2 regions of the Pseudomonas abieticivorans genome follow, and region 1 is predicted to be linked to the other one. Evidence: riboswitches for the same ligand, from Rfam matches in the RefSeq annotation. Region 1 holds a riboswitch; the other holds the start of a gene.
The links. Region 1 has a riboswitch for cobalamin ahead of L9B60_RS22675 (CbtB domain-containing protein). Riboswitches for the same ligand answer to the same signal wherever they lie in the genome.
Positions count from the first base shown of each region.

Region 2: another riboswitch for cobalamin. It lies ahead of cobO (cob(I)yrinic acid a,c-diamide adenosyltransferase); the one in region 1 lies ahead of L9B60_RS22675 (CbtB domain-containing protein).

Region 1 covers NZ_CP094975.1:4,971,105-4,976,686, forward strand. The annotation lists gene nfuA (Fe-S biogenesis protein NfuA) at 1-179, shown strand, start outside; gene cobM (precorrin-4 C(11)-methyltransferase) at 228-974, opposite strand; gene L9B60_RS22665 (cobalamin biosynthesis protein) at 1,030-1,434, opposite strand; gene L9B60_RS22670 (CbtA family protein) at 1,434-2,123, opposite strand; gene L9B60_RS22675 (CbtB domain-containing protein) at 2,135-2,320, opposite strand; cobalamin riboswitch at 2,417-2,610, opposite strand; cobalamin riboswitch at 2,899-3,098, shown strand; gene cobW (cobalamin biosynthesis protein CobW) at 3,195-4,259, shown strand; gene cobN (cobaltochelatase subunit CobN) at 4,263-5,582, shown strand, end outside.
Region 2 covers NZ_CP094975.1:3,938,563-3,944,144, reverse strand. The annotation lists gene cbiB (adenosylcobinamide-phosphate synthase CbiB) at 1-885, opposite strand, end outside; gene bluB (5,6-dimethylbenzimidazole synthase) at 882-1,532, opposite strand; gene L9B60_RS18100 (cobyrinic acid a,c-diamide synthase CobB) at 1,525-2,838, opposite strand; gene cobO (cob(I)yrinic acid a,c-diamide adenosyltransferase) at 2,835-3,446, opposite strand; cobalamin riboswitch at 3,586-3,811, opposite strand; partial or broken gene L9B60_RS18090 (PQQ-dependent sugar dehydrogenase) at 4,040-5,354, shown strand; partial or broken gene L9B60_RS18085 (C40 family peptidase) at 5,384-5,582, opposite strand, start outside.

The sequences.
Region 1 (5,582 bases):
TCGACGTGGTCGAGGATGGCATTGCCGTGCTGCAGTTCGGTGGCGGTTGCCAGGGTTGTGGCCAGGCCGACGTGACCTTGCGCGAAGGCATCGAGCGTACCTTGCTGGAGCGCATTCCGGAGCTCAAGGGCGTTCGGGACGTAACCGACCACACGCAGAAAGAAAACGCCTATTACTAAGGCGTTCGCTGCGGCATTGAAAAACGGCGCCCCGTGAGCGCCGTTTTTTTATGGTCGGTACACATGGGCGTGGCCGGCTCGATACAACGCTGATTCGCCAAACACATCGCTGCCCAGCACCCGCCCGACCAGTATCAAGGCGGTGCGCCGGAAACCCTTGGCCGCCACCTTGTCGACGATGTCGGCCAGGGTACCCACCACGTAGTCCTGATCCGGCCAGCTGGCGCGGTGCACCACGGCGATCGGGCAGTCGGCACCGTAATGGGGCAACAATTCGTCAAGTATCTTCGGCAAATGCTGCACGCCCAAATGGATGGCCATGGTGGCCCCATGCTGGGCCAGGCTGGCCAACTCTTCACCCTTGGGCATCGGTGACTGGGTGGCGTAGCGCGTCAAAATCACCGTTTGCGAGATGTCTGGCAGGGTCAGTTCCGCGCCCAACAACGCCGCGCAGGCTGCGGTGGCGGTGACGCCGGGGATGATCTGAAAGGGAATGCCCAACGCCTTCAGATGACGAATCTGCTCGCCGATCGCGCCATACAGGCTAGGGTCGCCGGAATGCACCCGCGCCACGTCCTGGCCACGGGCGTGGGCGGCCTGGATCAGATCGATGATTTGCTGCAAGTGCAACTCGGCGCTGTTGATCACCTGATCGGCCGTATGGCCCTGCAACACGGCGGTGGGCACCAGGGAGCCGGCATAGATGATCACCGGGCAACTGCGGATCAGGCGTTGGCCCTTGACCGTGATCAGTTCGGGGTCGCCGGGGCCTGCGCCGATGAAATAGACGGTCATGCACGTGTCCTGAAAAAGGCGCTGCTTGAACAACTTTCAAGTAGGCGGGGGATGATTATCGCGGATCGTGGGGGATTTGTACCAATGCGAGGGTGGCCTGGGCATTTTTTTGCCGGGTGACCAAGAGGCTGGCCGGTTGCCCGCCCAGCCTCTGGGCCAACGCCAAGGCCGCGCTTTCGGCCACGCCATGGCAACCGGTGTGGGCGAAAGCGACGGCAGACCGGTGGCTGAGCAGCGGCTCCAATGGCAGCAGTTGCGCGGCGCTGAAAAAACTCAGCGGCCGCTGCAGTTGCTCGGCCAATGCCTGCAAGCCCGGTTCATGCTGCTTGATGTCCAGGCTGGCCAGGCCGAGCAGTTCGGCACCTTGCAGGTTGAAGCGCAGCAAGGTGGCTTGGAGCAGGCTGCCCAACACTTCGGCCGGGCAGCCTTTCTGGCAGCCAAACCCGGCCACCAGCTTCATCAGGCCTGCTGCTTGCGGCGGAACAACCAGGCACTGATCAAGCCCAGTGCCAGCCAGAAGGCGGCGTTGGTCAAGGTCGAGGCGACCTTGAACTCGGCGGCCAACGCTTCAGGCGCCAGGCTGTGATGCATTTCAGGCTGCGGCGCGCCAATCACGTGGGGGGTCAGCAAAATCAGCACGCCCAGGCCCTTGAGCAGCCAGTTGCGGCTGAACACCATAAGCGCCAGGGCCACGGCGGTGGAGGCGGCGGTGCCAATCCACCAGATTTGCCGCTGCGCCAGGTCCGCGGCCGCCGTCCCCGGCAGCTCCGGTGGCAGGCCCAAGGTGGGCGCCAGGCAGAACACGGCGAAACCGGCCAGGCCCCACAGCAAGCCTTCGCGGGTGTTGCCCGGTGCGCGCAGGGTGTAGAGCGCGGCCAACATCAGGGCAAAACCCACGGCCACCACCAAGTTGCCGCCGGTGGTCGACACCACGCGCTGCCAGCCGTCTTCGGGCTCCCAGGCTTCTTCATCATGCTCATGGGCGGCAGGGGTGGCCTCGCTGTGCTCGTGCATCTGCATCGCCGGGGCCTTCTCGAAGGTTTCGGCCTTGAGAATCAGCGGCGCCACCCAAAAGCTTTGCAGCAGCGTCAACAGCAGGGCGGCGAGCAGGCCGGTGAAGCCGGCCGTCTGGGCAATTCGCTTGATCATCGGGTCGGCACTCAGTGGCACGGGAACGCGGAGCTGTGGCGGGTGTCATGGGCGGCGTTGTGCACCGCGGCGATGTGCGAGAAACCGGCAAAGTACACCAGGCACGCGCCGAGCACGGCAGCGCCAATGGCAGCGACCAGGCGTTGGCTTTGGGTGGTGGTGGTGGAGCCTGCGTGGCTGTGGGTAATAACGGACATGGCGTTCCCTCGTATCGTTTTCAGGACGACAGGGGGCGCAAAGATCTTGCGCGCAGCACGCCCGCAAGCTCTCAACAGCGCCCGCCCACCGCGGGTTGTCAATGGATTGATTGGGCCGGTCTCCGGGCTTGTGAGGGGCAATGTCATTGCCAGGCTGCATCACCTTCCCATGCCGAACTGCTGGCACAGTGGTACAGATGCATCGCTCACTTACCGTTGCGGGGGCAGCGCCGGACTTGACCGGCTTCCCGTTTCACCCTGTGAAGGGCACCCAAACGAAGGTGCAAGGAGAGCATGGGGCAGGGCGGGGAGTCAATGGTGCAGGGTTTTGGAGTGGCGGGCGGTGGATTCAAGTGTGGCTGAGACCGGCCGCCCGCGCGGCCTGTCGCAAGCAAGCTTGCTCCCACATCTTTTGCAACGTACTGCATTCTGATGGAGAGGCGTTGCCTGCCTTGGATAACTCTAATCCCACCGATAATGTGCGAGCAAGCTTGCTTGCGATAAGGCCGCGCGGCCGGCCGGTGGTGGCCGTTACCGAATCTCAAGCCAGCCCCCATTGACCTCCCCCCCACCACTGCGTAGCCTTGCACCTTCGAGGTTCTCGAGGGGCAACCCTTGAGCCAAGATGGGAACGCGGTTCAAGCCGCGGCTGCCCCCGCAACTGTAAGCGGTGAGGTGTTGGCAAGGCCACTGCGCTAGGCGCGGGAAGGCGCCGGCACGGCAGGCCTTGGGCCTGCGCACTGCGAGCCAGGAGACCTGCCTCGAACAAGTTTCTCACTACAACCGGGCGGGGTGATCCGGTGACGAACGCACCCGCGTGCCCAGCACTCGCGGTTCTCGTCGCGCATGCCCGCCCACCTGCCAAGGGCATCCGATGAAAACACTGGCCAAACTTCCCGTCACTATCGTTACCGGCTTCCTGGGCTCGGGCAAGACCACTTTGCTGCGCCACATGCTGGACAACGCCCAGGGCCGCCGCATCGCGGTCATCGTCAACGAATTCGGCGAGCTGGGCATCGACGGCGAGATCCTCAAGCAGTGCACCATCGGCTGCACCGAAGAAGAAGCCAATGGGCGTATCTTCGAGCTGGCCAACGGCTGCCTGTGCTGCACCGTGCAAGAAGAGTTTTTCCCGGTGATGCGCGAACTGGTGGCCCGCCGTGGCGACCTGGACCACATCCTGATCGAAACCAGCGGCCTGGCCCTGCCAAAACCTTTGGTGCAAGCCTTCCAGTGGCCGGAAATCCGCAGCGCCTGCACCGTGGACGCGGTGATCACCGTGGTCGATAGCCCGGCCGTGGCCGCCGGCACCTTCGCCGCCTTCCCCGACCAGGTCGATGCCCAGCGCAAGCTGGACCCCAACCTGGACCACGAGTCGCCGCTGCACGAATTGTTTGCCGACCAACTGGCCAGCGCCGACCTGGTCATCCTGAACAAGGCCGACCTGATCGATGCCGATGCGTTGGCTGCCGTGCGCGCCGAAGTCGCCGAAGAACTGCCGGCAGCGGTCAAGGTGATCGAAGCCAGCAGCGGTCGCCTGCCGCTGGAGGTGTTGCTGGGCCTGGGCGCCGAGTCCGAGGTGCACATCGACGGGCGCAAGACCCACCACGATCATCATGACGGCGACGATCATGACGACCACGATCACGACGCCTTCGACTCGATTTCCATCGAGCTGCCGCAAGCCGACGAAAGCCTGCTGCTCGATGCCCTGACCCAACTGGTGGTCAAGCACGGCATCTTGCGCGTGAAGGGCTTCGCCGCCATCCCGAACAAGCCAATGCGCCTGCTGATCCAAGGCGTGGGCACGCGTTTCGACAAGCACTTCGACCGCGCCTGGGCCGCCGACGAAACCCGCTCCACGCGTTTGGTGCTGATCGGCCAGGAACTGGACGCCGCCCTGCTGGAAAGCCAGCTGCGCGCTGCCCTGACCGTTTAAGCCATGCACTTACTGCGGACCCAACCCGGCGGTTTCGTACCCGACGACAGCATTGCCGACCTGGGGCAAACCCCGGCCGAGTTGGTCATCCTCTGCAGTGGCGACTCCCACCTGGCACTGTTGGCCGAAGCGGCCCGGCAGTTGCCAGACGATTACCCGACGCTGCGCCTGGCCAACCCCATGCAGGTGCAGAACCATGCCTCGGTCGACCTGTACGTCGACCAGGTGCTGCGCCACGCCAAGGTCATCCTGATTTCCCTGCACGGCGGCATCGGCTACTGGCGCTATGGCGTCGAGCAACTGGTGCAACTGGCCGAGCGCGGCGTGCAACTGATCCTGGTGCCGGGCGATGACCGCCCCGACCCCGAGCTGAGCGACCTGGGCACCGTGCCCAAGGCCGATGCCGAACGGCTGTGGCACTTTTTGCGTCAGGGCGGCATGGGCAACGCGTTGTCGTTGTTCAACTGCCTGGCCAGCGGTTTTCTCGGCCGCGACTACGCCTGGCAGGAACCCCAGGCCCTGCCGCGCACGGTGATCTACCACCCGCAAAAGCCACAGGCCGAACTCAGCGATTGGCAGCGCGACTGGCAACCCGGGCAAGCCGTGGTGCCGCTGCTGTTCTACCGCTCGCACCTGCAGGCGGCCAACACCGCCTTTGTCGATGTGTTTTGCGAGCGGCTGCAGCAGGCCGGGCTCAACCCCTTGCCGATCGCGGTCGCCAGCCTGAAGGAGCCGGGCTGCCTGAGCCTGGTCGAGGATTGGCTGGACCAGGTGCAGGCGGCGGTCATCCTCAACACCACAGGCTTTGCCCAGTCCAGCCCGGAAGCCCCGCACCTGCGGCCGTTTCGCCGGGATATCCCGGTGATCCAGGCCATTTGCGCCCAGGACAACCAGCCCGGTTGGGCGGCCAGCGAACAGGGCCTGGGCTCACGCGACCTGGCCATGCACATCGCCTTGCCGGAGCTGGACGGGCGCATTATCAGCCGGCCCATCAGCTTCAAGGACCTGGCCTGGCGCAGCGAGCGCAGCCAATCGGACGTGGTGTGCTACAAGCCCCATGCCGAGCGCATGGATTTTGTCGCCGAACTGGCCCGGCGCTGGAGCGAGCTATCGCGCCTGCCCAACCGCGACAAGCGCATTGCCCTGATCCTGGCCAACTACCCGACCCGCGACGGGCGCATTGGCAACGGCGTTGGCCTGGATACCCCGGCTGCTGCGCTGAACATCCTGCACAGCCTGCAAGGCCAGGGCTACCCGGTCGACGACTTGCCTGGCAGTGGTACCGCGCTGATCCAGCAACTGCTGGGCGGGGTGAGCAACGAC
Region 2 (5,582 bases), 1.0 Mb from region 1:
ACACAGAATCAACAGCCACAACCATACGCCGCGCTGCACCAATTGCCAGCCACGGTCGATGGAGCCGGCGTCGGCCGCCGGGCCTTCGCCCAGGCTGGCCCGCTGGTGCAACTCGCCGTGGTAGATCGCCGGGCCGCCCAGCTCCACGCCCAAGGCACCGGCACCGGCCGCCATCACCGGGCCGGCGTTGGGGCTGTCCCAGGCCGGGGCTTGCTGGCGCCAGCATTGCAGGGCCAGGCGGGTTTTGCCCAGCAGCGCGTAGGTCAGGGCTACCAACCTTGCGGGGATGTAATTGAGCACGTCGTCGATACGCGCGGCCGCCCAGCCAAAGCGCTCGAAGCGCTCGTTGCGGTAGCCCCACATGGCGTCCAGGGTGTTGCTCAGGCGGTAGAGCACCACGCCGGGTGCGCCAGCCACGGCAAACCAGAAGATCGCCGCGAACACCGCGTCACTGCCGTTTTCCAGCACCGACTCGGTGGCAGCGCGGGCCACGGCGGTGGCACCCAGCTCGTCGGTCTGGCGGCTGACCAGGTAACCGACACGCTTGCGCGCCTCGGCCAGGTCGCCACCGCGCAATGCCTGGGCCACCGGCTCCACGTGCTCGCCCAGGCTGCGCAGGCCCAGTGCACAATACAGCGCGAGCATGTCCACCAGCCAATCGATATACGGCAGCCACGACAGCAACGTGACCAACAGGGTCAATGGGACCACCGCCAGCACCCAAGCCGTGACGCCATGGCTGCGCCAGCCGCGACCATCGGTGTTGAAGCGCTTTTCCAGGCGATTGGCCAGGCGCCCGAAGGCCACCAACGGATGACGCCGCTGGGGCTCGCCGAACAGGGCATCCAGCGCCACGCCGGCGACAGTCAGTAACGCCACGCTCACGGCTTAACCCCCCACTGGTTCTCGTACAGCAATTCACTGAGCGGCCGCTCGGTGGCCCAGCCCTCCAGCACCAGCATGGGTGCCGGGTAGAACTCTGCAACCGGCCCCAGGCACAACACCGCCAACGGCTTGGCCCCTGCGGGCAAACCCAGCAGATCGGCCAGGGCCTGCGGCTCGAACAGCGACACCCAGCCCATGCCCAGGCCCTCGGCGCGGGCCGCAAGCCAGAGGTTCTGGATGGCACAGGACAGCGAGGCCATGTCCATTTCCGGCAAGGTGCGCCGACCAAAAATATGTCGCTCGCGATCATCCATCAAGGCGGCGACCAGCACCTCGGCGCAGTCGTTGATGCCTTCGACCTTGAGCTTCATGAATTCGTCGGAGCGCTCACCCAGGGCCTCGGCGGTGCGTACTCGCTCCTCCTCCACCAACCCCTGGATTTTGCCGCGCAAGTCACGGTCGCTGATGCGGATAAAACGCCAGGGCTGCATTAACCCGACACTGGGCGCGTGATGCGCGGCCTCCAGCAGGCGCGCGAGCAGCTCAGGGGCCACGCTGCCACCTATAAAGTGGCGCATGTCACGGCGCTCGCTGATCACCCGGTAAAGGGCCGCGCGCTCGGCCTCGCTGTAAGCCTGGTCAGTCATCAAGGGTGCTCGTGGGCGCCAGCAAGCGCGCGATGGCCGCCGGGTTGGACGGGAAATAGAAGTGCACGTACGACGCCGTCAGGCGCCCATCGCGGTACACCGCTTCTGCGCCGCGACCGCCATTGGGGCTGACGCCACGGGCGATCGGCTCCAGGCTGGTGGCGGTCAGCGAGTGATGGTAGGTGTGCCCCCGCAGCAAGCCTTCCGGCAACACCACGCTCTGCAAGGCCAGGGCCGCCAGGCGTTTCTGCATCACCGCTTCACCGGTCAGCAACCCCAGCAGTTCGGCGCGCTGGCCGTCGACGTCGGTCAGCGCATCCAGCAAGTAGAGCATGCCACCACATTCGGCCAATAAAGGTTTGCCGGCCTGATGGTGAGCGCGGATGGCCGCCAGCATCGGCGTGTTGGCCGCCAGCACGGCGTGGTGCAGTTCCGGGTAACCACCGGGCAGGTACAGGCTGTCACAGGGCGGCAGTTCGCGGTCGTGGATCGGCGAGAAGAATGATAGGTGCGCGCCCATCGCGGCCAAGAGGTCGAGACTGGCGCCGTAGGTAAAGGCGAAGGCTTCGTCGCGGGCAATGGCAATGCGCACGCCGGCCAACAATGGCTCGGCCGGCACCACGGTCGGCGCGGCGAAAGTCACGGCCGGCGGCAAGGCCACTTCGCAGCTCTCGGCCAACGCCGCCGCCGCGGCATCCAGGCGTACGTCCAGGTCATTCAGTTCGCTGGCCTGCACCAGGCCCAAGTGGCGGCTGGGCAGTTCGATACCCGTCTCGCGCGACAACGCGCCGTACCAGCGCAAGCCTTCAGTCAGGCTGCCTTCCAACAGTTGCGCGTGGCGCAGGGTGCCGACGCGGTTGGCCAGCACGCCGGCAAACGGCAGGTCTGGCTGGTAGCGCGCCAGCCCCAGGGCCAGCGCGCCAAACGTCTGGGCCATGGCGGTGCCGTCGATCACGCCCAACACGGGCACGCCAAAGTGGCGCGCCAGGTCGGCGCTGGACGGCGTGCCGTCAAACAGCCCCATCACCCCTTCGATCAGGATCAGGTCGGCCTCGCCGGCCGCCTCCCACAGCAACCGACGGCTTTCCTCGGCGCCCACCATCCACAGGTCCAGCTGATACACCGGGTGGCCGCTGGCACGTTCCAAAATCATGGGGTCGAGGAAGTCTGGGCCGCACTTGAACACGCGTACATTGCGGCCCTGGTTGCGATGCAAACGGGCCAGCGCCGCGGTGACGGTGGTCTTGCCCTGGCCAGACGCCGGTGCGGCAATCAGCACCGCCGGGCAATGTCGCGCATCACTCACAGCTCGATCCCTTTCTGGGCACGAATACCGGCCTGGAAGGCGTGCTTGAGCATGCCCATCTCGGTCACGGTATCGGCCAGCTCGATCATTTCAGGCTTGGCCCCGCGCCCCGTGACAATCACGTGTTGCATCGGCGGGCGCGCCTGCAAATCGGCCAGCACCTGGTCAAGGTCCAGGTAGCCGTGTTTGAGGGCGATGTTCAGTTCGTCGAGGATCACCAAGCCGATGCTCGGGTCGCGCAACAGCTGGCATGACACTTCCCAGGCCGCCTGCGCGGCGGCGATGTCGCGTTGGCGATCCTGGGTTTCCCAAGTAAAGCCTTCACCCATCACGTGGTAGCTGACCTGCTCGGGGAAGCGGCGGAAAAACAGCTCTTCGCCGGTGCTGTTGCGGCCCTTGATAAACTGCACCACGCCGCACTGTAGGCCATGGCCCATGGCCCTGGCCAGCATGCCGAAGGCCGAGCTGCTTTTACCCTTGCCGTTGCCGGTGAGCACCAGCATCAGCCCGCACTCGTTGGGCGAGTTGGCGATGCGTTCATCGATTATGGCTTTCTTGCGCAACATGCGCGCCACATGGCGCTCGTCACGTTCCTGGGATTCACTCATCGCAGCGCTCCGCTACACCTGCGCGCAGGGGGCATCGACGAGACACCGCTACCCGGCCGGGTGCAGCGCACAATCGTCAATGCCGCTCTCACCCGCGCGACAGAAGAATTGAAAAGGCCCACGGGCAATGCCAACGTGATGCCATCGAATGTCCCAGGCCGGTCTCCGGGCTCATGAGCGGGGCACACACACCCAGACCGCGCGCCTTCCCGGAACCATCCTGGCCCAGTGGCGCAATGCGCGGTATTGACTCATTTACCGTTGCGGGGGCAGCGCCGGGATCATCTGCATGGCAGGCTCACCGGCTTCCCTGTTTCACCCTGCCAGCTTCAACGCTACAAGGCACCTGGAACAACCCGCGAAGGGTAGAGGGTTGGGGGTGGAGCGTCAATTAAAGGCGCTCTGTAAGACCGCAAAGGTGAAGTGGCCTCCTCCCTCCGGCGTCGCTCAAGCGGATGACGGCCCGGGCGCTTGATGGGGCACACAATCAAGATCAAGAGCAGATCAGAGCAGGCAGGAAATTGGCTTGAACCTCCGAGCTGCGACACGTCTCTACTCTACATAACCCCAATGCGCACCCGGGAGCACCCGCTATGCACAAGACCCGCCTGGCCCTCGTCATCCTCACCACCGTCGCGCTTGGCGCCTGCGGGGAATCCTCCACGCTGTAAAGTTTCCGACGGCACCGGCCCCTCACCGCAGCTGCCGGCACCGAACAAAACCCTGATCCCCACCGTCAACATCGCCAACGCCGTTGGCTGGCCTCAAGGCGAGAAACCCCAGGCTGCGCAAGGCACCCAAGTGGACGCGTTCGCGGAAAACCTCGACCACCCACGCTGGCTGTACGTACTGCCTAACGGCGACGTGCTGGTGGCGGAAACCAACGCCCCGCCCAAGCCCGACGACAGCAAGGGCATCAAGGGCTGGGTGATGAAGACCGTGATGGGCAAAGCGGGCGCCGGCGTACCCAGTGCCAACCGCATCACCTTGCTACGGGACAAGGACGGTGATGGCGTGGCAGAAACCCGCACGGTGTTCCTGACCAATCTCAACTCACCGTTCGGCATGACCCTGGTCGGCAACGACCTGTACGTGGCCGACACCGATGCGCTGCTGCGCTTCCACTACGAGCCGGGCATGACCGCCATCAGTGGCACCGGCACCAAAGTGGTCGACTTGCCAGGCGGCACCCTCAACCACCACTGGACCAAAAACGTCATCGCCAGCCCCGACGGCAAAAAGCTCTACGTCACCGTGGGCTCCAACAGCAACGTCGGCGAAAACGGCCTGGACGCCGAGAAAGGCCGCGCGGCCATCTGGGAGGTGGACCCGGCCACCGGCCAGCACCGCATCTTCGCCTCCGGCCTGCGCAACCCCAACGGCATGGGCTGGGAGCCCACCAGCGGGCAATTGTGGACGTCGGTGAACGAGCGTGACGAAATTGGCAGCGACCTGGTGCCCGACTACATCACCTCGGTCAAGGATGGCGCCTTCTACGGTTGGCCCTTCAGCTACTACGGCCAGCACGTGGATGCCCGGGTTTCCCCGCAGAACCCGGAAATGGTCGCCAAGGCCATCGCTCCGGACTACGCCGTAGGCCCGCACACCGCGTCCATCGGCATGACCTTCGCCGAGGCCGACGGGTTGCCGGCACCGTTCAACCACGGCGCCTTCGTCAGCCAGCACGGCTCCTGGAACCGCAAACCGCACAGTGGCTACAAAGTGATCTTCGTGCCCTTCACTGCCGGTCGTCCGACCGGGCAGCCGGTCGATTTCCTGACCGGTTTCCTGGATGACAAGGAAGAGGCCATGGGGCGGCCAGTGGGCATCACCAGCGACCATAAAGGCGGAGTGCTGGTGGCCGATGATGTGGGAAACAAGGTGTGGCGAGTGACGGCGGCCAAGTAAGCCAGTGCGCAGCGGCCCTAACCCCAAAACTAAGGGTTATGTGCCAAATGCTCCGGCTGTAACACCCGCTTGGCGTTCAGGTAAGCCTTCTGCCAATACGGCTTGTTCAGGTAATCCAGCCGCACCGTCCCGCCCGTGGCCGGTGCGTGCACGAATCGCCCCTCGCCCACGTAGATGCCTGCGTGGCTCACCTGCGAGCCGCCACCGGTGGCAAAGAAGATCAAATCG